DNA from 2 places in the Devosia sp. XK-2 genome. Region 1 is predicted to be linked to the other one. Evidence: predicted binding sites of a transcription regulator. Region 1 holds the regulator's gene; the other holds the start of a gene.
The links. Region 1 encodes LexA, which represses DNA repair genes until DNA is damaged. Its sites were predicted from a motif close to TGTTCNNNNTGTGTTCNG; they were not measured.

Region 1 (10,116 bases):
TTCGGCCGGCTTCCCCGCCGGCACGGTGTCGGGCGCACCCAAAGTGCGGGCCATGGAAATCATCGATGAGCTCGAAAAGTCGCGCCGCGGCATCTATGGCGGCTGCGTCGGCTATTTCGGCGCCGACGGCACGATGGATACCTGCATCGTCCTGCGCACCGGCATCGTCAAGGACGGCAAGCTTTATGTGCAGTCAGGCGCCGGCATCGTGGCTGACAGCCAGCCCGAACTCGAGCAGCTCGAATGCGAGAACAAGGCCCGCGCCCTTTTCAGCGCTGCCGAGGAAGCGCTACGCTATGCCGGTGAAGCGGGAGTGGGACAGTGAACGCGGCCGCGCCCTCGTGGTTCGAGGCTTTGCTGCCAAAGCACCTCACCATGAGGTCTATAAGGATTCGTGGGAGGACCTCATGGTGAGGTGCGAACGCAGTGAGCCTCGAACCACGAGGTCCGGCGCTCATAGTGCTCCAACAGGTTCAGATGTGGCTGCGGCCCGATGGCGAGGCTGGTTCTGAAACAGGGATTACCGCTTTCGCGGGAATGACCTGGTCGGTTAGAAACAGCCCATTGAGGACAAAGACATGACCAAGACCCTCGTCATCGATAATTACGACAGCTTTACCTACAACCTCGTCCATTTCCTCGGCGAACTGGGCGCAGATATCACCGTCAGGCGTAACGACAAGATTACGCTTGAGGAGATCGCCGCCATGGCGCCGGAGGCTATTGTGTTGTCGCCCGGCCCCTGCACGCCCAGCGAAGCCGGTATCTGCCTGGCGGTTGTCGACCGCTTCAAAGCCTCAATTCCCATGCTGGGTGTGTGCCTCGGCCACCAGGCCATGGGCCAGGCCCTCGGGGGCGAGGTCGTGCGGGCGCCGAACCTGGTCCACGGCAAGACCAGCAAGATCAATCATACCGGCAAGGGCCTGTTCCGCGGCCTCAATTCGGGGTTCGAGGCGACGCGCTATCACTCGCTACTCGTCAAGGCCGACACTTTGCCCGATGAGCTGGAAGTGACCGCCACCACTGACGATGGCCTGATCATGGGCATGCAGCACCGGACCCTGCCGCTGCATGGCGTCCAGTTTCACCCCGAAAGCATTGCGTCGGAAAACGGCCACGCCCTATTGCAGAACTTTCTCAACATTGCCCGCGACTTCAACGGAAAGAAGGCTGCGTGATGGATATCAAGCAAGCTCTCAACAAGATTGCGGAGCGCAAGGACCTGACCGGCGAAGAGATGCGTAGTGTCATGCGCATCATCATGGGGGGCGAAGCCACGCCGGCCCAGATCGGCGCCTTCCTGATGGGCATGCGCATCAAGGGCGAGACGGTCGGCGAGATAGCTGCGGCCGTGTCGATCTTGCGCGAAACCATGGTGCCTGTCGTCGCGCCGGACGATGCCATCGACATTGTCGGCACCGGCGGCGATGGCGGCGGCAGCCTCAATATTTCGACGAGCACGGCATTGGTGGTGGCGGCCGCGGGCGTGCCAGTGGCCAAGCACGGCAACAAGGCACTCTCGTCGCGCTCCGGCGCATCGCAGGTCTTGGAGGCGCTCGGCGTCAAGCTCGACCTGACCCCCGAGCAGATCAGCAAGACGATTGCCGAAGCCGGAATCGGTTTCATGTTCGCGCCCAATCACCATCCGGCCATGCGCCATGTCGGCCCGGCCCGCGCCGAAATGGGTGTGCGCACGCTGTTTAACCTTTTGGGTCCGCAGTCCAATCCTGCCGGTGTGCGGCGCTACCTGCTGGGCGTCTATGCGCAGGAATGGGTCGAACCTGTCGCCTCCGCACTCCTCGCCAATCGCGCCATCAAGGCCTGGGTGGTTCACTCCAGCGAAGGTTTGGACGAGCTTTCCACATCGGGGCCCAATTTCGTGGCGCAGATTGCGGGCGGGGACCTGCGCAGCTTTGAACTGCATCCCGAACAGGTCGGGTTGAAGCAGACCGATCCGAAGGACCTGCTGGGGGGTGAGCCAAGCGAAAATGCGGCGGCGATGATGGCCCTCTTCGATGGCGCTCCGGGCGCTTATCGCGATACGGTCCTGCTCAACGCCGGTGCCGCGCTGCTGGTTGCCGACAAGGTGGAAACCATTGAGGATGGTATTGCCCTGGCCCGGCAAACCATTGATAGCGGCAAGGCCAGGGAAACCCTGGCGCGCCTTGTCGCGGTATCGAACGGACAAGCCCAATGAGCGACATTCTCAAGCAGATAGAAGCCTATAAGCGCGAGGAAATCGCGGCCGCCAAGAGCATGCGCCCCTGGGCGGAGGTGGTTGCCGAAGCGCATGACCAGCCCGCGCCGCGGGGTTTCCTCAAGGCCATCAAGGCCAAGCGTGCCCAGGGCGACTACGCCCTGATCGCGGAGGTGAAGAAGGCCAGCCCCTCAAAGGGACTGATCCGGGCCGACTTCAATCCGGCCGAAATTGCCCGCGCCTATGAGCTGGCGGGCGCGGCCTGTCTCTCGGTGCTCACCGATCGTCCGAGTTTTCAGGGCTCACCGAGCTATCTGATCGAGGCGAGAGCCGCGACACGCCTGCCGGTCCTGCGCAAGGACTTCCTGTTCGAAACCTATCAGGTGGCCGAGGCTCGCTCCTGGGGCGCCGACTGCATTCTGGTCATCCTGGCTGCCGTGGGCGATGACGTGGCGCGCTACCTGCTCGATGCCGCCGAGGAGTGGGGCATGGACGCGCTGGTGGAAGTGCATGACCAGCTTGAACTCGACCGTGCATTGGCGCTGGGAGCGAAATTCATCGGTGTCAACAATCGCAACCTGCGCACCTTCGAAACCACGCTGGAAACCACGGTCAATCTGGCCGCCGGCGTGCCGTCTGATGTGCTGCTGGTCAGCGAAAGCGGCATTGTTACCCATGAGCATGTCAAAATGCTCGATGAGCGTTGCAATGTCGGCACATTCCTTGTGGGCGAGAGCTTGATGCGCCAGGACGATGTCGTCGCGGCCACCCGAGCGCTCCTCATGGGCGCGCCGGAAACGGTGCGCTGATGAGCAAGGGGCTCACCCATCTCAACGAAAAGGGCGAGGCCCATATTGTTGATATTGGTGACAAGGCGGTTACGCGACGCCGCGCCGTGGCGCAGGCCATATTGAGCGGCGAGGCCGGGACCATTGCCGCCATTCTTGGTGGTGGCCTCAAAAAAGGCGACGCGCTGGCCGTGGCCCGCATTGCCGGCATCATGGCCGCCAAGAAAACTGCCGAATTGATCCCGCTTTGCCATCCGATCCCGCTGACCAAGGTCAGCGTCGATATCGAGGCCGACAGCGAGACCAGCATCCGCATTCGGGCGGCCGCCGAGACGACCGGCCAGACCGGGGTAGAGATGGAGGCGTTGACCGCCGCTTCGACTGCCGCCCTAACGCTCTATGACATGGCCAAGGCCATCGACCGGGCCATGGTCATCTCCGATCTCTGCCTTGTCGAAAAATCCGGCGGCAAGTCCGGCGACTTTGTGCGGACGCCATGAGCCTCTTGCCGGTCGACGAGGCCTTGAAGGCCATTCTGGCGCGAGTGCCTGCCCCCGCCGGTGAAATCGTCACATTGAGCGCGGCCGCTGGGCGGGTCCTTTACGCCCCCGTCATTGCCGATCACGACCAGCCCCCTTTCGACGCCAGCGCCATGGACGGCTATGCCATGAGGGCAGCGGACGTTGCGGAGGATATTTGGCTCGACGTCATCGGTACGTCACAGGCCGGCGCCGGTTTTCCGGGATCGGTCGGCCACAGACAGGCTGTCCGCATTTTCACCGGTGCGCCGGTTCCGCCGGGCGCGGATACGGTCATCATGCAGGAAGAAGCCGTCCGGGAAGGCGAAAAGGTCCGGTTCACGGCCCCTGCCCGGCTTGGTCACAGCATTCGTCCGAAGGGTAACGATTTTGCGACGGGTCAGGTGCTGATTGGCCCAGGAACATGCCTGACGCCGATGCAGATCGCTGTCGCTGCGGCGGCCAACAAAGCTGAACTCGTGGCGGCCAGGCGGCCGCGCATCGCGCTGATGGCGACTGGCGACGAACTGGTCTTGCCCGGCAACCCGCTCGGCCCGGACCAGATCGTGGCCTCCAACAGTTTTGGCCTCACCGCCATGCTGGCGCCCTATGCCAGCACCATCCGCGATCATGGCATCATTCCGGACGACGCAGCGTCTTTGCGCGAACGGCTGTCGAAAGCCTTTGCGGAAGAGCCCGATGTCCTGATTACGACGGGTGGCGCTTCGGTGGGCGAGCATGATCTCGTCCAGGATGTGCTCAAGGAGCTGGGCGTTACCCTCGACTTCTGGCGCATCAATATGCGGCCGGGCAAGCCGCTGATGTTCGGTACGAGCGGCAAAACTCTGGTCTTCGGCCTGCCCGGCAATCCGGTTTCGGCCATGGTGACCGCCCTTGTCTTCATAAAGCCTGCCCTGCGCGCCTGGCTTGGCGCACCGGCCCCCCTGACCTGGCATTTGCCGTTGGCCGCCGCCACACCCCCGAATACGGCCCGCCGCCACTTCATGCGCGCCCGGCTGCTGCAGAGAGAGTACGGTCCCATGGCGGAACCCATCAGCCAGACCGATAGTGGACACACATCGTCTCTTGCGGCCGCGGACCTCCTGATCGTGCAGCCCGAGCTGGATCCCGGGCGACCGGCCGGCGCCCTGGTCGAGGCCCTCCCCATCGACGCCTTCTGATTCCTGTCAGTTTGTTCAGAACCCCTTCATTAACGGGGTCCTGGCCTCCGGCCGGAGCTATTGCAGAACATAAATGGAACATGTATGGTCGTTCCGTCTATGTTCCGATTCTGGGGTTGTGGGGCCAATGCTGACACGCAAACAACACGAGCTGCTGATGTTCATCCACGAAAGGATGAAGGAGAGCGGCATTCCCCCGAGCTTTGACGAGATGAAGGATGCCCTTGATCTCGCATCGAAATCTGGCATCCACCGGCTGATCACGGCGCTTGAAGAGCGCGGCTTCATCCGCCGCCTGCCCAACCGGGCCCGGGCGCTGGAAGTGGTCAAGCTCCCAGATTCCATGAACCCGTCGCTGGGTGGGCGCAAGGCACGCTTCGAGCCCTCCGTTATAGAGGGCAATCTGGGCAAGGTCGCCTCGCCGCCCCGAAATAACCCTGGTGGATCAGACGATTACGCCCGTCCAGTATCCATTCCGGTCATGGGCCGCATCGCGGCCGGTACACCCATCGAGGCCATTCAGACCCACTCCCATACGATCGCTGTGCCACCCGAGATGCTGGGCGCCGGCGAGCACTATGCCCTTGAAGTGCGTGGTGATTCCATGATCGAGGCCGGCATTTTCGATGGCGATACCGTGCTCATCAAGAAGCAGGAACATGCGTCAACCGGCGAGATCATTGTCGCATTGGTCGATGACGAAGAAGCGACCCTAAAGCGCCTACGCCGCAAGGGCGATACGGTGGCGCTGGAAGCCGCCAATCCGGCCTATGAAACCCGCATTTTCCCGCCGGACCGGGTCAAGGTGCAGGGCCGGCTTGTGGGCCTGATGCGGAAGTATTGAGATGGGTTTCACCTCGCCACAGGCCGCAATGGCCTTCTATGGCGAGGTGATCAACGAGCATCGCTTCGATGCCCTGCTGCCGATGCTGTCGAAGGACGTCGTGTTCTGGTTCAGTTCAGGGTCGCATTGCGGTGTTGATGCGGCGCGTCGGGCCTTTGAGAAGACCTGGCGGCGCATTGCCGATGAATTCTACTGGATTGAAGACCTTAGCTGGCTCTGCCAGGGCGATGGCTCGGCGGCCTGTCTATATCGGTTCGGCTGGCGCGGCCTTGTTGACGGGAAGCTGACGCAGGGCGGCGGACGAGGCACGAGCGTTTTGCGGCTGGAGCCTGATGGCTGGAAGGTCGTGCATGAGCATCTGAGCGCCGAGCCCGTCGATGCTGGTTGAAAAGGTTTGCCCCTATGTGCTGAGAGGGCCGAGGGACAGTCTCGAGATATTGGCTTTCAAACACCCGCTGGCTGGCTGTCAGCTCGTCAAGGGGACGCTTGAGCCAGGCGAGCGCGTAGTAGACGGCGCGCTTCGGGAACTGGCTGAAGAGGCCGGTTTGGTTGGCACCGTTGGAAGCGGCGTGAGTTGGTCGAGCCTGAATATTGCGGATGGGCAGCTCTGGCATTTCGTGCCGGTCGATGTGCCGCCCCAGCCCGATCACTTCGCGTTTTTCTGCGCCGACGACGGCGGACATCGCTTCGCTTTTCGCTGGTGGCCGCTGAGGGATGGTCCTGGTCCGGATTGGCACGAGATCTATAGGCGCGCGCTCAATGAGATCCGTGCCCGCCAGCCATGAGAAAAGGTCCGCCAAGGCGGCGGACCTTTGGTAGTTTCGTGCGGGGCACCTATAGCATTTTACATTCAGATTGACGCCCCGCTATCGCCCCTCCCCTCAAGGCGACGGGCCCGATAGTTCGCTCGCGGTGAATTAACCTAGTGATTGTCGCGCGGCACGCCCTCAGTCTGGGCAATACGCTGGTATTTCTCGGCCGGTTTGAGGATGGCGCCATCGCCCAACTGGCCCACGAGCCCGCGCTGGATTTCCTGCCAGGGCGTCTGGTGCCTGGGGAATTTGTAGCCGCCATCGGCCTCGAGCGCAGCGCGGCGGCTCGCGATTTCCTCATTGGAGATCAGGATATTCGCTTCGCCCTTGTTGAGATCGATGCGCACCCGGTCGCCCGTCTTGAGAATAGCGAGATTGCCTCCGGCGGCGGCTTCGGGGGACGCGTTGAGAATCGAGGGCGAGCCCGATGTGCCGGACTGACGACCGTCGCCAATGCAAGCGAGCGAGGAAACACCCTTCTTGATGAGATAAGCAGGCGGACGCATGTTCACCACTTCCGCTGCGCCCGGATAGCCTACAGGCCCAGCGCCACGCATGAACAGCAGCGTGTGCTCGTCGATGTCGAGCGCCGGGTCATCAATGCGATGGTGGTAGTCCTCGGGGCCGTCAAAGACCACCGCCTTACCCTCGAACATATTGGGATGCGCCGGATCGGACAGATATCGTTCCTTGAATTCGGGGCTGATAACGCTGGTCTTCATGATCGCATTGTCGAACAGGTTGCCGCGCAGCACCAGGAACCCGGCCTCGGCTTTGAGCGGGTCGTTGAAGTGCCGGATGACCTTGTCGTCCTCGATGACGGTGGTTCGGCAGTTTTCGCCAATGGTCTTGCCGTTTACCGTCGGCGCGTTCTCGTGGATCAGGCCCTGCGTCATCAGCTCGTTGACGACGGCCGGCACACCACCGGCGTGGTAGTAGTCTTCGCCTAGATATTCGCCGGCCGGCTGCAAATTGACCAGCAACGGGACCTTATGGCCATGTTGCTGCCATTCGTCGATCTTGAGATCGACACCAATGTGCTTGGCGATGGCGTTGATATGGATCGGCGCATTGGTCGAGCCGCCAATTGCCGAATTGACGACGATGGCGTTGAGGAAATTCTCCTTGGTCAGGATGTCCGAGGGCTTGAGATCCTCATGCACCATTTCCACGGCGCGCTTGCCGGTACGATAGGCCATTTCCTGGCGGTCGCGGTAGGGCGCGGGAATGGCCGCTGAGCCCGGCAATTGCATGCCCAGGGCCTCGGCCAGCGAATTCATCGTCGAAGCTGTGCCCATGGTGTTGCAATAGCCCGTGGACGGTGCCGAGGACGCAACGAGCTCAATGAATTTGGGATAGTCGATTTCCCCGGCCGCCAGCATCTGCCTAGCCTTCCAGACAATGGTGCCCGAACCGGTGCGCTCGCCCTTGTGCCAGCCGTTAAGCATGGGACCAACGGAAAGCGCGATAGCCGGAATATTGACCGTGGCGGCACCCATCAGCATGGCGGGGGTAGTCTTGTCGCAGCCAATGGTCAGCACCACGCCGTCGAGCGGATAGCCATAAAGCACCTCGACAAGTCCGAGATAGGCCAAGTTGCGATCAAGACCGGCAGTGGGCCGCTTGCCCGTTTCCTGGATCGGATGCACCGGAAATTCAATGGCGATGCCGCCGGCCTCGCGAATGCCTTCGCGCACCCGCTCGGCCAGCACCATATGGTGGCGATTGCAAGGGCTGAGATCGGAACCGGTCTGAGCGATGCCAATGATCGGCTTACCAGACTGCAGTTCCTCGCGCGACACACCATAATTCATATAGCGCTCAAGATAGAGCGCGGTCATGTCGGGATTGTCGGGATTGTCAAACCACGCGCGCGAACGGAGCTTGCGGCCGCCGGTGGCGCCATTGTCTGCAGTCATCTTGCCTGTTCCTTGCTAGTCCGCCGGGACGCGGATGTGAGGGCCTTGGTGAGATCGTTCTATCACGCGAATGCGCGCTGTGAATGGGGTCGACGCAAAAAATCATACAAATCGGCCAGGACTTGTCCTAGAAGGTCGAAATCCGGCCGCCAGACGTGCTGATGCCAAGCGCGTGACAATGGTGCATATGGTTCGCTATTGAGCTGCGCCGGGTAGAAACAAACTGGCCAGAACCGGCCGGTCGCTTTAGGGTCGCGCCGCGTTGTTCGGGGCCAGGGGGATGGAGAGTATGGCAATAGCATGGGTTGGGGTGGATTGGGGCACATCCAATCTGCGTGCCTGGGGCCTCGGACCGAATGGCACTGTCGAGGCCTCGGCCAGCTCCGAGAAGGGTATGGGGAAGCTGACGCGCGAACAGTTTCCCTGGGCTCTGACAGAAGTGCTTGGGCAGTTGCCGCTGCCTGATGCACCCCTTGAGGTTGTCATTTGCGGCATGGCGGGTGCCCGGCAAGGTTGGCTGGAGGCGCCCTATCTTGAAACGCCGACCGATCTCGGCGCTCTTGGAGCAGGTGCGGTGCACCCCGCCATGCCCGATGGAAATATTCGCGTTTCGATACTGCCGGGCGTTTGCCAGACGCAAGGCGGCGAGAACGTCATGCGCGGGGAAGAAACCCAATTGCTTGGACTGGCGAGCCTGTCTTCCGCCTATTCGGGATTGGTCTGCATGCCAGGCACCCATTCCAAGTGGGCCCGGCTTGAGGGCACGCGCATCGTGAGTTTTTCTACCGCGATGACCGGCGAAATGTTCGAACTGCTCAAGAGCCATTCGGTGCTGCGGCATTCAATGAATGGACCGCTGGATGGCCCCGCCCAGGATGAGGGCTTTGTCGAAGGCGCGCGAGATGGTCTAGACAATCCCGCAGGCCTTTTGGGTCAGTTGTTCAAGATTCGCGCGGCATCGCTGCTTTCGGGAAAGACGCCCGACTGGTGCGCGGGCTACCTTTCCGGCCTGCTTATCGGTACCGAAATTGCCGCGAACCGTAACCAGATCGGCGCCGATCCGGTACCGCTCATCGGCTCGGGTGCCCTTTGTGCGCTCTATATGCGCGTGTTGAACATGGCCGGCGCTTCCGGCCGTCTCGTCGATTCCACTGAAGTTGTGCTGGCAGGCCTCAAGGCCGCCCGCGCTTCGATTTCCTGAGGATTTGTTCGTGTCTCATCGTCATATCATTGCCATTCTGCGCGGTATCACGCCGGACGAGGCCGTACCTGTCTGCACCGCGCTGGTGGAGGCGGGTATCACCCTGATTGAGGTGCCGCTCAATTCGCCGAACGCCGTCGATAGCATCAGCCGGGCCGCCAAGGCGTTGGACGATCGCGCCGAGATCGGCGCCGGTACCGTACTGACGCCAGAGGATGTGCGGGCCGTTGCGGGGGCTGGTGGCACATTTATTGTTTCGCCCGACACCAATGTGGCGGTGATTGCCGAGACCGTGGGACTGGGGCTTAAGTCCTATCCCGGCGTGTTTTCCCCGACCGACGCTTTTGCCGCCATCCGCGCCGGCGCGACCGGTTTGAAATTCTTCCCCGCAGAGGTTCTTGGCGCCAAGGGCATCAAGGCGATGAAAGCTGTCTTGCCGCCCGATTTACCGCTCTACGCCGTGGGCGGGGCAAATCCGGACAATTTCTCGGACTTCTTTGCCGTGGGCTGTGCGGGCTTTGGCCTGGGCACCTATATCTTCAAACCCGGGATGGGTGTTGACGCCGTCAGCGAACGTGCGCGGGTGGCTGTCGCGGCCTATGACAAGGGGATGGCACAATGACCGATACGGCAAAGCTATTGATCGATAGCCAATG
Region 2 (10,116 bases), 470 kb from region 1:
GGCCAAGGACAATGATGTGCCCATTGTCGAAAATCCGCCATTGGCGCGTGCTCTATTTGCCTCTGTCGATATCGACGAGACCATTCCGGCCGAGCATTTCAAGGCGGTGGCCGAGGTCATCGGCTTCGTGATGCGCCTTAAGAAACCGGGCGGCGGTTGGCGGCCAAGCGCGTGACGCCGCTAGCATGTTGAAAAGCCGGTTCGCCCTCCCACCGGACCGGTCCATTTGCTAGACCTTTCCTGATGTCCCGATTCGGGACGAGACGTATTGCCCGGAGCAGAACCTGATGGCATCGACGCCCATTGGCGAGGACAGCTACCCCGAACCGGTTCTGGATTCGGGTCGTGGTGGTGCGGGATTGTGGCGCGTTGCCCTTCTCGGTCTGGGCCTGGTCGTGGTGGCGGTGATCTTCTCGCTCTTCGGCGAGCGTATTCCGTCCGAACTGGTCATGGGTTTTGTCGGCCTTCTGGCCGTTGCCGGTGTTTTCTTCCTATTCGGGCTGGCGGCGGGCCTCTTCCGCTTTGCCGGCAGCGAGGATCGCCGCACGCTCAGCCATGCCGTGGTCGACAGTCTTCCGTTCGGGGCGCTTATCGCCGATCGCGAGGGCAAGATCACTTACGTCAACCAGCATTATGGCAGCTTTCCCGGGGCCATGACCAATGGTGTGCCGGTGGGCGTGCCGCGGTTGTTTTCCGGCCATGCCGATGCGGGCGAGGCGATTTATCGGGTGTCGAAGGCGGCGCGGGATGGGCGCAGCGCCATCGAGGATATCCGCGTGCCCGGCGGGCTGGGCGGATCGCAGTCCGAGGCGAGCCGAGTGTTCTGGTATCGCGTGTCGGTGCGGCCGCTGCCCGATATCGGGGACAGAAGCAGGCCGCTGGTGGCCTGGTCGGTAGAAGACATTACCCGCGACCGCGAGAATAACGAGACCGCCTTCCGCGACCTGCAGCGCGCTATCGACTATCTCGACCATTCGCCCTCCGGCTTTTTCTCGGCCGATGCGCATGGGCAGATCCAATATCTCAACTCCACGCTGGCCGATTGGCTGGGCTATGACCTGGCTGAGTTCAATGCCGGCCAATTGGCGCTGACCGATATTGTGCGCGGCGATGGGGCATCGCTATTGATGCGGGGCAGGGGCGACGGGGAAATCCGCACCGAGATCATCGATATCGACCTTGTTCGCCGCAATGGCACGGCCCTGCCGGTGCGTCTCTTGCATCGCGCCGCACGCCTGGCCGATGGCGAATTGGGTGAGACGCGCACTCTGGTGCTCGACATGTCGAGCGCGCCGGATACCGAGGAAGAATTACGCGCCGCCGAAGTGCGCTTCTCGCGCTTTTTCAACGATACGCCCTTTGCCATTGCCACGCTGGACGGCGAAGGCCGCATCGTGCGCACCAATGCGCCGTTCGGGCGCATTTTCCACTGGTCGGGCGAGGACAAGAGCCTCGAATTGCAGCCCCTGCGCGATCTCATCGGCGAAGGCAGCAGGGACAAATTGGCCAAGGCACTCAGCGACGCCACCGCGCAGCGCTCGGAGGTCGAACCGGTCGATGCCGCCTTGAGCGTCGAGGGCGATCATGCCGTGCGGCTCTATATCTCGGCCTCCGAGGTCAGCGCCGGTTCGCCGGAGCAGGTCAATGTCTATGCGCTGGACATGACGGACCAGCGCAAGCTCGAGGCCCAATTCGCCCAGAGCCAGAAAATGCAGGCTGTCGGCCAGCTCGCCGGCGGCGTGGCGCACGATTTCAACAATCTGCTGACCGCTATTATCGGCTTCTCGGACCTACTGCTCCTCAAGCACAAGCCGGGCGATCCGTCCTTCAACGAGCTGATGCAGATCAAGCAGAACGCCAATCGCGCTGCCGGCCTAACCCGCCAGCTTCTGGCCTTTTCGCGCCGGCAAACGCTGCGCCCGCAAGTGCTCGAACTGCCGCTGATCGTCGATGATCTGACGGTGCTTTTGAAGCGCATGATCGGGGAGAAAAACAATCTCACGGTCGAGCATGGCCGCAATATCTGGCCGGTCCGCGCCGATGTGGTGCAGCTCGAACAGGTGATCATCAACCTGGTGGTCAATGCGCGCGACGCCATGCCCAATGGCGGCTCGATCACCCTGCGAACGTCCAATGTAACCGAGGCGGAAGCGGCGACCATGAAGTTCGAGGGCATGGTGCCGGCGGACTATGTGCTGATCGATGTCGAGGATACCGGCACCGGGATGAGCCCGGAGGTTCTGGCCAAGATTTTCGAGCCCTTCTTCACCACCAAGGAATTGGGCAAGGGAACGGGCCTCGGCCTCTCCACGGTCTATGGCATCGTCAAGCAGACCGAAGGTTTTATCTACCCGGTCTCGACCGTCGGCGTCGGCACGACCTTCAAGATTTTCCTGCCGCGCTATGTGCCCACCGCCGAGGAGGCCGCTGCCAAGGCGGCTGCGGCGGCCGCGCCGGCGAAAGACCTCACCGGTCACGAGCGTATCCTTCTGGTCGAGGACGAGGAAAGCGTGCGCGCCTTCTCCGCCCGCGCCCTGCGCGCCACTGGCTATGAAGTCTTCGAGGCCGATGGGGGCGAAGAAGCGATCGAAGTGCTCGAGGACCTGGATTATATAGTCGATCTCATCATTTCCGACGTCGTCATGCCGGAAATGGATGGGCCGACCATGCTCAAGGTCATTCGTGACAAGATGCCCAGGCTCAAGATAATCTTCGTGTCCGGCTATGCCGAGGAAAGTGTGCGCCGCGACATCGAGGACGACCAGAGCGTCGATTTCCTGCCCAAGCCCTATTCGCTCGACCAGATCAATTCCAAGGTCAAGGAAGTGCTGCGGCGGATGGACAAGGGCGACAGCTAGGCCCACAACCAAGCGTCACGCGCGGATCCTTAGCCAAAGGTTCGGCACGCTGGGAGCATGATTGTGAATGTCCGTATCGAAGACCCGGTCGAGTTCAATGTGCTGGGCGAGCCATTGCAGCCGTGCTCGCACGATCCGTTGACCGGCTATTTCCGCAATGGCCATTGCTTCGCCGGCCCCGACGGCAGAGCGGTGCATCTGGTCTGCATAGCGGCGACGGACGAGTTCCTGGCCTATTCCCAGAGCGTTGGAAACGATCTCTCGACGCCGCGGCCGGAGTTCAGCTTTCCGGGCCTCGCGGCGGGCAATCGCTGGTGTCTGGTCGCCAATCGCTGGGCGCAGGCACATAATGCCGGTAAGGCACCGCGCGTCTATCTGCGCGCGACGAACCAGCGCGTCCTGGACTTGATTCCGTTCGAATTTCTAAAGGCTTACGCCCTAGACCTGAATTGATGAATCCGCGCCGGGCGCCGGTTCAGCCTTGTTCCTTGGCCAGCAGCCGATCCAGGCTCTTGAAGCTCATTTCCATACCCTCGGCCATGCCGGTCGATGTGGCCATGTCGCGATGGGCGAGGGAGGTATAGGTCAAGGTGTTGACCAGTTTGGTGCCCTGTCCTTCCAGAGAAAAAGCGAGTTCGGCGCGGTAGGCGGGGCCCATGACGCCGCCGTCAAACTCTTCCTGGCTGTCAATGTAGCGGATCGCATCGATCTGATTGATTTCGCCGGAGACGGCCAGAAAGCCCTCGCCACCCGGCCCGTGCCATTCGAAGCGATAGGTGCCGCCGCTACGCGCATCATAGATGCAGACCGGCATGGTCCAGCCATCCGGGCCGGTGAGCCAGCGGCGAATAAGGCTGGGCTGGGTATAGCAGGCATAGACCAGGTGTGGCGGCGCGACGAAGCCCCGCTCGATAACGATCTGTGTATCGCTCGGCGTGGTCACCGAGAGCGGGTCACCAAACTGCATCACTTGCCTCCTAATTCTTACCTGCTGTTGTCTCCAGGCGCTGCAACTCGGCCAGCAGATCGTCGAGCCGGCCAAACTGGGCCTGCCAATATTGGCGGTATTCGATCAGCCAGCCGGTGGCCTCGGCCAGGGGCTGGGCTTCCAGATGCACCGGTCGTCGCTGGGCGTCGCGGCCGCGGGACACCAGCCCCGCCTTTTCCAGCACCTTGAGATGCTTGGAAATGGCCGGCTGGCTCATGGCGAATGGCTCGGCCAGGTCCATAACTGTCACATCGCCTTCCGCGGCCAATCGCGCCAGGATGGCCCGGCGCGTGGGGTCGGACAGGGCATGAAAAGTGGCGTCGAGACGTGCAGTGTCGATCATTCACAACGATCCAGTTACAAAACCATATAGTTATTCATATGGCCGATATTGTTGTCGCGTCAAGCCGTGCCGCCGGGCACCGGCGTTCCGGGTGCCAAAAGGCCCTCCTGGGCAAGGGTCGACCAGAGCGCATCGGGAATGCGGATGGTCCACCAGTCCATGATCCCGTCCAGCTCCGCCGGCGAGCGCGGACCGGGCAGCACATTGCAGACCGCCGGATGGGTCAGCGGGAACTGCAGAGCAGCGGCGGGCAGGGGCACGTTGAAGGATTTGCACACCGCTTCAATAGCGCGTACCCGCTGCACGATTTCGTCGGGCGCCTTGGCATAGTTGAACTTGTCGCCCCCAACCAGAATGCCGGAATTGAAGGGGCCGCCGACCACGACCGAGGCTTTGCGCTCGATGCAGGTGGTCATAAAGGGCGCAAGCGCCGTCTGTTCAAGCAGCGTGTAGCGGCCAGCCAGCAGGAAGACGTCCCAATCGCCAAGGGCGAAGGCGTCCATGCAGACTTCCCATTCATTGACGCCAAGCCCGATGGCTTTGACCGTGCCACCGTCACGCAATTCGCGCAGGGCCTCGTAGCCGCCCGAGGCAAGCTGGTCCCAGAGCGGCTTATTGCCCTCTACGCCGTGGGTGGCCACGCCAATATCGTGGACATAGAGAATGTCCACCTTTTCAAGGCCCAGCCGCTGCAGGCTGTCGGCATGCGAGCGCATGATGCCGTCATAGGAATAGTCATAGACCTGATCGAAAGGCAGCGGATCAATCCAGTTGCCCTTGTCCTGGATGATGGGATCGACCGGTGTGAGGCGGCGCCCCACTTTGGTGGAGATGATCGGGCGCGGATTGGCCTCGCGCACCACATCGCCCACCAGATGTTCCGAACGACCCAGGCCATATTGGGGAGCCGTATCGACATAGTTGATGCCGATTTCGAGCGCATGGTTGACGGTGGCGCGGGCCTGCTCGGCCGGCACGGCTGAAAAAATGCCCGCCAGGCTCGCCCCACCCAGTCCCAAGGTCGTGACCTCCAGCTCGGTCTGGGCGATACGGCGTTTTTCGAAGCTATGCGCACTCATGTCCATCCTCCGTCAGAGCGGGGGCATAACTGACATGTTAGTTGAGGCGAGTAAAGACGGGGCGGCATGTGCGGCCGGCGTCCATGCCCCAAAAAAGAAATCGCCGGGACGAGCCCGGCGATAAAACCCTCGGCAGGATGGGGCGGAACTAGTAGAGCCCGGCAATCACCACCGGCTTTTCCTCTTCCACGCGCACAGGATTGCGCAGCGGCAGGCCGAACTGGCTTTCCTCGATCTCGAAGACATCGTCGGGCTTGGTGGAAATGCCGTCGGCAAAGCTCAGCGTTGCCGTGCCGAACATATGCACATGCACGTCGCCCGGCTGGCAGAACAGGTCATATTTGAAGTGGTGATATTCGAGATTGGCTATGGTGTGGCTCATATTGTCCTCGCCCGAGAGGAAAGGCTTTTCCCACAGAACCTCGCCATTGCGCAGAATGCGCGACATGCCCTCGATATGGCGGGGCAAGTCGCCGATGCGCAGTTCGGGACCGAACGAGCAGGCGCGCAGCTTGGAATGTGCCAGATAGAGATAGTTGATCCGCTCGGTCACATGGTCGGAAAACTCATTGCCCAGGGCAAAGCCGAGGCGACGCGGCCGGCCTTCGGGATCGATGACGTAGATACCGGCGATTTCGGGTTCCTCGCCCGCATCCAGCGCGAAGGAGGGGGAGGGGATGGCGCTGCCTGGATTGACCACGATATGGCCATTGCCCTTATAGAACCATTCCGGCTGCACGCCCTTTTCGCCGGGCGCCGGCTTGCCGTTTTCCAGCCCCATGCGGAACATCTTCATGCTGTCGGTCAATTCGCCAGCCGGCTTCTCGCCATTGGCCTTGTGCATGGCGTCGCGCGTGGCGGCGGAGCCGAGATGGGTCAGGCCCGTGCCTGTCACATGCAGATGGGCCGGATCGGGATGATCGATCGGGGCCAGCAGCCGGCCTTCGTGTGCCAGGGCCTGCCGGTCGATGCTTTCGTCGAGCCCGCGGGTCTCGATGGCGGCGGGCAGGCCGCCCGTGGCCGCAAAGGCGCCCTGAACCAGTTCATAGACGCTGGCGACGCCCTTGACCCGGCGGGTCTCGCCATTATGCGTCACGCCGACGGCGCGATTCCCCTTGTCGTCATAGTACTGGATCAGATGCATGAGTGGTCCCCGGTTTGGCGTTGGCGGCATAAAACTGTTCCGGTGGGCAACTGTCCAGTCAAAAATCATACTTTTCTGCCCGGGCTGACGGTCAAACAGAATCGCTCTATCTGCACGGCGGTGCGGTCCTTTGCTGCTGGATGTTTTGTTCTCATTTTGTCTCTTGACGAAAATGAAACAAAATGAGAACAAATAAAGCACGAATTGAAGACATCTGGCATTGATCACCTCTCGTTGCATGGGCCCCGGGAGCGTGAAATAAGGAGACAGCATTATGGCAGCTTCGCCGCTTCGCGTCGTTGAGGGTGGATCGATGGACAAGGATAAGGCTCTTGCCGCAGCGCTGAGCCAGATCGAGCGGAATTTCGGCAAGGGCTCGATCATGCGCCTGGGTGAGAACTCGGCCATTGAGGTCGAGGCGATCTCGACCGGTTCGCTTGGCCTGGACATCGCGCTCGGCATTGGCGGGCTGCCCAAGGGCCGTATCGTTGAAATTTTCGGGCCGGAAAGCTCGGGCAAAACCACGCTGGCTTTGCACGTCATTGCCGAAGCGCAGCGCAAGGGTGGCATTTGCGCCTTCGTCGATGCCGAGCATGCGTTGGACCCCGTCTATGCGCGCAAGCTTGGCGTCAATGTCGATGATCTGCTGATCTCCCAGCCCGATGCCGGCGAACAGGCCCTGGAGATCACCGATACGCTGGTGCGGTCGGGCGCCATTGACGTTCTGGTGGTCGACTCGGTTGCCGCGCTTACGCCGCGCGCCGAACTGGAAGGTGAAATGGGCGACAGCCTACCCGGCCAGCAGGCGCGCTTGATGAGCCAGGCCATGCGCAAGTTGACCTCGTCCATCTCCAAGTCCAAGTGCCTTGTCATCTTCATCAACCAGATACGCATGAAGATCGGCGTTATGTATGGTTCGCCCGAAACCACGACCGGCGGCAATGCGCTGAAGTTCTATGCCTCGGTGCGTCTCGATATCCGCCGTATCGGCGCGATCAAGGATCGCGAGGAGATCGTCGGCAACCAGACCCGCGTCAAGGTGGTCAAGAACAAGCTGGCGCCGCCGTTCCGTCAGGTCGAATTCGACATCATGTATGGCGAGGGCATATCCAAGACTGGCGAATTGCTCGATCTGGGCGTCAAGTCGGGCATTGTCGAAAAGTCCGGCGCCTGGTTCTCCTGGGACAGCCAGCGGCTGGGGCAGGGGCGTGAGAATTCGCGTCAGTTCCTCAAGGACAATCCCGAAATCGCTGCCACGATCGAACAGGGTGTGCGCGAGAGTTCGGGGTTGCTGGGCGAGGTCCTTCTGGTCGATGGCGGCGACGACAGCGACAGCGGCGAGGATTGATCGGTCCGGACGATCCCATGCATTGCTTTGAGGCACCGGTTATCCGGTGCCTTTTTCTTGCCTTTTAGGCGGGATTGGGGGTGCCACGATGCTGGACAGGGCCAAGTCCTGCGGGATAGAAAGCCTCAAAATTCTTCCAAGGATGCGTTCGCATTCTCGCCCAAGAAAGCCTCTGCATGACCAGCGTAAACGATCTTCGTTCCAGCTTTGTCGGTTACTTTACACGGAACGGCCACGAACCTGTCGCCTCCAGCCCTTTGGTGCCGCGCAACGATCCGACGCTGATGTTCACCAATGCGGGCATGGTGCAGTTCAAGAACGTCTTTACGGGGGTCGAAAAGCGTCCCTATTCAACGGCCTCGACGGCGCAGAAATGCGTACGCGCCGGGGGTAAGCATAACGATCTCGACAATGTCGGTTTCACTGCGCGCCACCACACCTTCTTTGAAATGTTGGGGAATTTCTCCTTCGGCGATTATTTCAAGGATCGCGCCATCGAACTGGCCTGGACCCTGCTCACCAAGGATTGGGCGCTGCCTCGAGACAGGCTCATGGTCACTGTCTACGAGGACGATGACGAGGCCCTCGAGCTTTGGAAAAAGATTGCTGGCCTGTCCGAAGACCGCATTGTGCGTCTCGGGGCCAAGTCCAATTTCTGGCAGATGGGCGACACCGGCCCCTGCGGTCCCTGCTCGGAAATTTTCTACGACCACGGCGATAAGGTCTGGGGCGGCCCTCCGGGTTCGCCCGAGGAAGATGGCGATCGCTGGATCGAGATATGGAACCTGGTGTTCATGCAATATGAGCAGCATGGCGATGGGTCTCGCACTGGCCTGCCGCGTCCCTCGATCGACACCGGCATGGGGCTCGAGCGCATTGCTGCGGTCATGCAGGGCGTGCACGACAATTATGACATCGATCTGTTCAGGGCACTGATCGGGGCTGCGGCCAATGCCACCAATGCCGATATTGACGGTCCGGGCAATCGCAGTCTGCGCGTCATTGCCGACCATTTGCGCTCCATGAGCTTCCTGATTGCCGAGGGCGTTCTGCCCTCCAATGAGGGCCGCGGCTATGTGCTGCGGCGCATCATGCGCCGTGCCATGCGCCATGCGACCCTTTTGGGTGCCAATGAGCCGGTGATCCACAAGTTGGTGCCGACACTGGTGCGTGAAATGGGCCAGGCCTATCCTGAGCTCAGCCGTGGCGAGGCCATGATCGCTGAGACCGTGCGCCTCGAAGAGGGTCGTTTCCTCAAGACGCTGGGCCGTGGCCTGCAGATTCTCGAGGCCGAGACCGCCGATCTGGGCGAGGGAGCCGTGCTCGATGGCGCTACCGCGTTTAAACTCTATGACACCTATGGCTTCCCGCTCGACCTGACCCAAGATGCGTTGCGGTCGCGCAATATTTCGGTCGACCAGGCCGGGTTCGACGCCGCCATGGCCCAGCAGAAGGCCGAGGCGCGCAAGAATTGGGCCGGTTCGGGTGAGGCCGCTACCGATACGGTCTGGTATGGCCTGGCCGACAAGCTCGGCCCCACCGAATTTCTCGGCTATGAGACCGAGGTCGCCGAGGGCGAGGTCAAGGCGCTTCTGATCGAGGGAAGCGAAGTCGACGCGATCGCTGCCGGTCAGGACGGCATTGTGGTGGTCAATCAGACCCCCTTTTATGGCGAAAGCGGTGGCCAGGTCGGCGATAGTGGCGTGATCAAGGGCGAAGGTTTTGCCGCCCAGGTGCTGGATACCGGCAAGCATCACGGCGTCTTCGCCCATAAGGTCAAGGTCACCGAGGGTACGCTCAAGCGCGGGCAGGCCGTCGAATTGATCGTTGATCACGAGCGCCGCTCGGCGATCCGTGCCAATCACTCGGCCACCCATTTGCTACATGAGGCTCTGCGCCTGGTGCTGGGCGATCACGTTGCCCAGAAAGGGTCGCTGGTTTCGGCCGACCGCCTGCGCTTTGACTTTGTGCATACCAAGCCGATGACGCCGCAGGAAATGGCCGAGGTGGAGGATATTGCCAATGCGATCATTCTCCAGAACAGCCCGGTCGAGACGCGCCTGATGGGTGTCGATGAGGCCAAGGAATCGGGCGCTCGGGCGCTGTTCGGCGAAAAATACGGTGATGAAGTGCGCGTGGTGTCCATGGGCGAACCGTCGGGCAATGGCCTTGGTTGGTCGGTGGAACTATGTGGCGGCACCCATGTGCGCCGCACGGGCGATATTGGCCTGGTCTCGGTCGTCTCCGAGGGTGCCGTTGCCGCCGGGGTGCGCCGCATCGAGGCGCTGACGGGCAATGCGGCCCGCCATCGCGGCAATACCAGTACCAATATTGTGGCCTCGGCGGCCGGACTGTT

Region 2: recA (recombinase RecA) is a predicted target of LexA. The motif match lies at 6,586-6,603, and genes of this name have one in related genera.

The regions. Positions count from the first base shown of each region.
Region 1 is NZ_CP146608.1:1,643,196-1,653,311, reverse strand. It holds gene trpE (anthranilate synthase component I) at 1-325, shown strand, start outside; gene V8Z65_RS07935 (aminodeoxychorismate/anthranilate synthase component II) at 579-1,178, shown strand; gene trpD (anthranilate phosphoribosyltransferase) at 1,178-2,197, shown strand; gene trpC (indole-3-glycerol phosphate synthase TrpC) at 2,194-3,006, shown strand; gene moaC (cyclic pyranopterin monophosphate synthase MoaC) at 3,006-3,485, shown strand; gene glp (gephyrin-like molybdotransferase Glp) at 3,482-4,684, shown strand; gene lexA (transcriptional repressor LexA) at 4,812-5,528, shown strand; gene V8Z65_RS07905 (nuclear transport factor 2 family protein) at 5,530-5,916, shown strand; gene V8Z65_RS07900 (NUDIX domain-containing protein) at 5,906-6,313, shown strand; gene V8Z65_RS07895 (IlvD/Edd family dehydratase) at 6,451-8,259, opposite strand; gene V8Z65_RS07890 (2-dehydro-3-deoxygalactonokinase) at 8,549-9,460, shown strand; gene V8Z65_RS07885 (2-dehydro-3-deoxy-6-phosphogalactonate aldolase) at 9,471-10,082, shown strand; gene V8Z65_RS07880 (SMP-30/gluconolactonase/LRE family protein) at 10,079-10,116, shown strand, end outside.
Region 2 is NZ_CP146608.1:2,115,306-2,125,421, reverse strand. It holds gene flhB (flagellar biosynthesis protein FlhB) at 1-175, shown strand, start outside; gene V8Z65_RS10400 (response regulator) at 288-2,858, shown strand; gene V8Z65_RS10395 (DUF2237 domain-containing protein) at 2,916-3,311, shown strand; gene V8Z65_RS10390 (SRPBCC domain-containing protein) at 3,334-3,825, opposite strand; gene V8Z65_RS10385 (metalloregulator ArsR/SmtB family transcription factor) at 3,836-4,189, opposite strand; gene V8Z65_RS10380 (aldo/keto reductase) at 4,249-5,268, opposite strand; gene araD1 (AraD1 family protein) at 5,417-6,412, opposite strand; gene recA (recombinase RecA) at 6,687-7,760, shown strand; gene alaS (alanine--tRNA ligase) at 7,937-10,116, shown strand, end outside.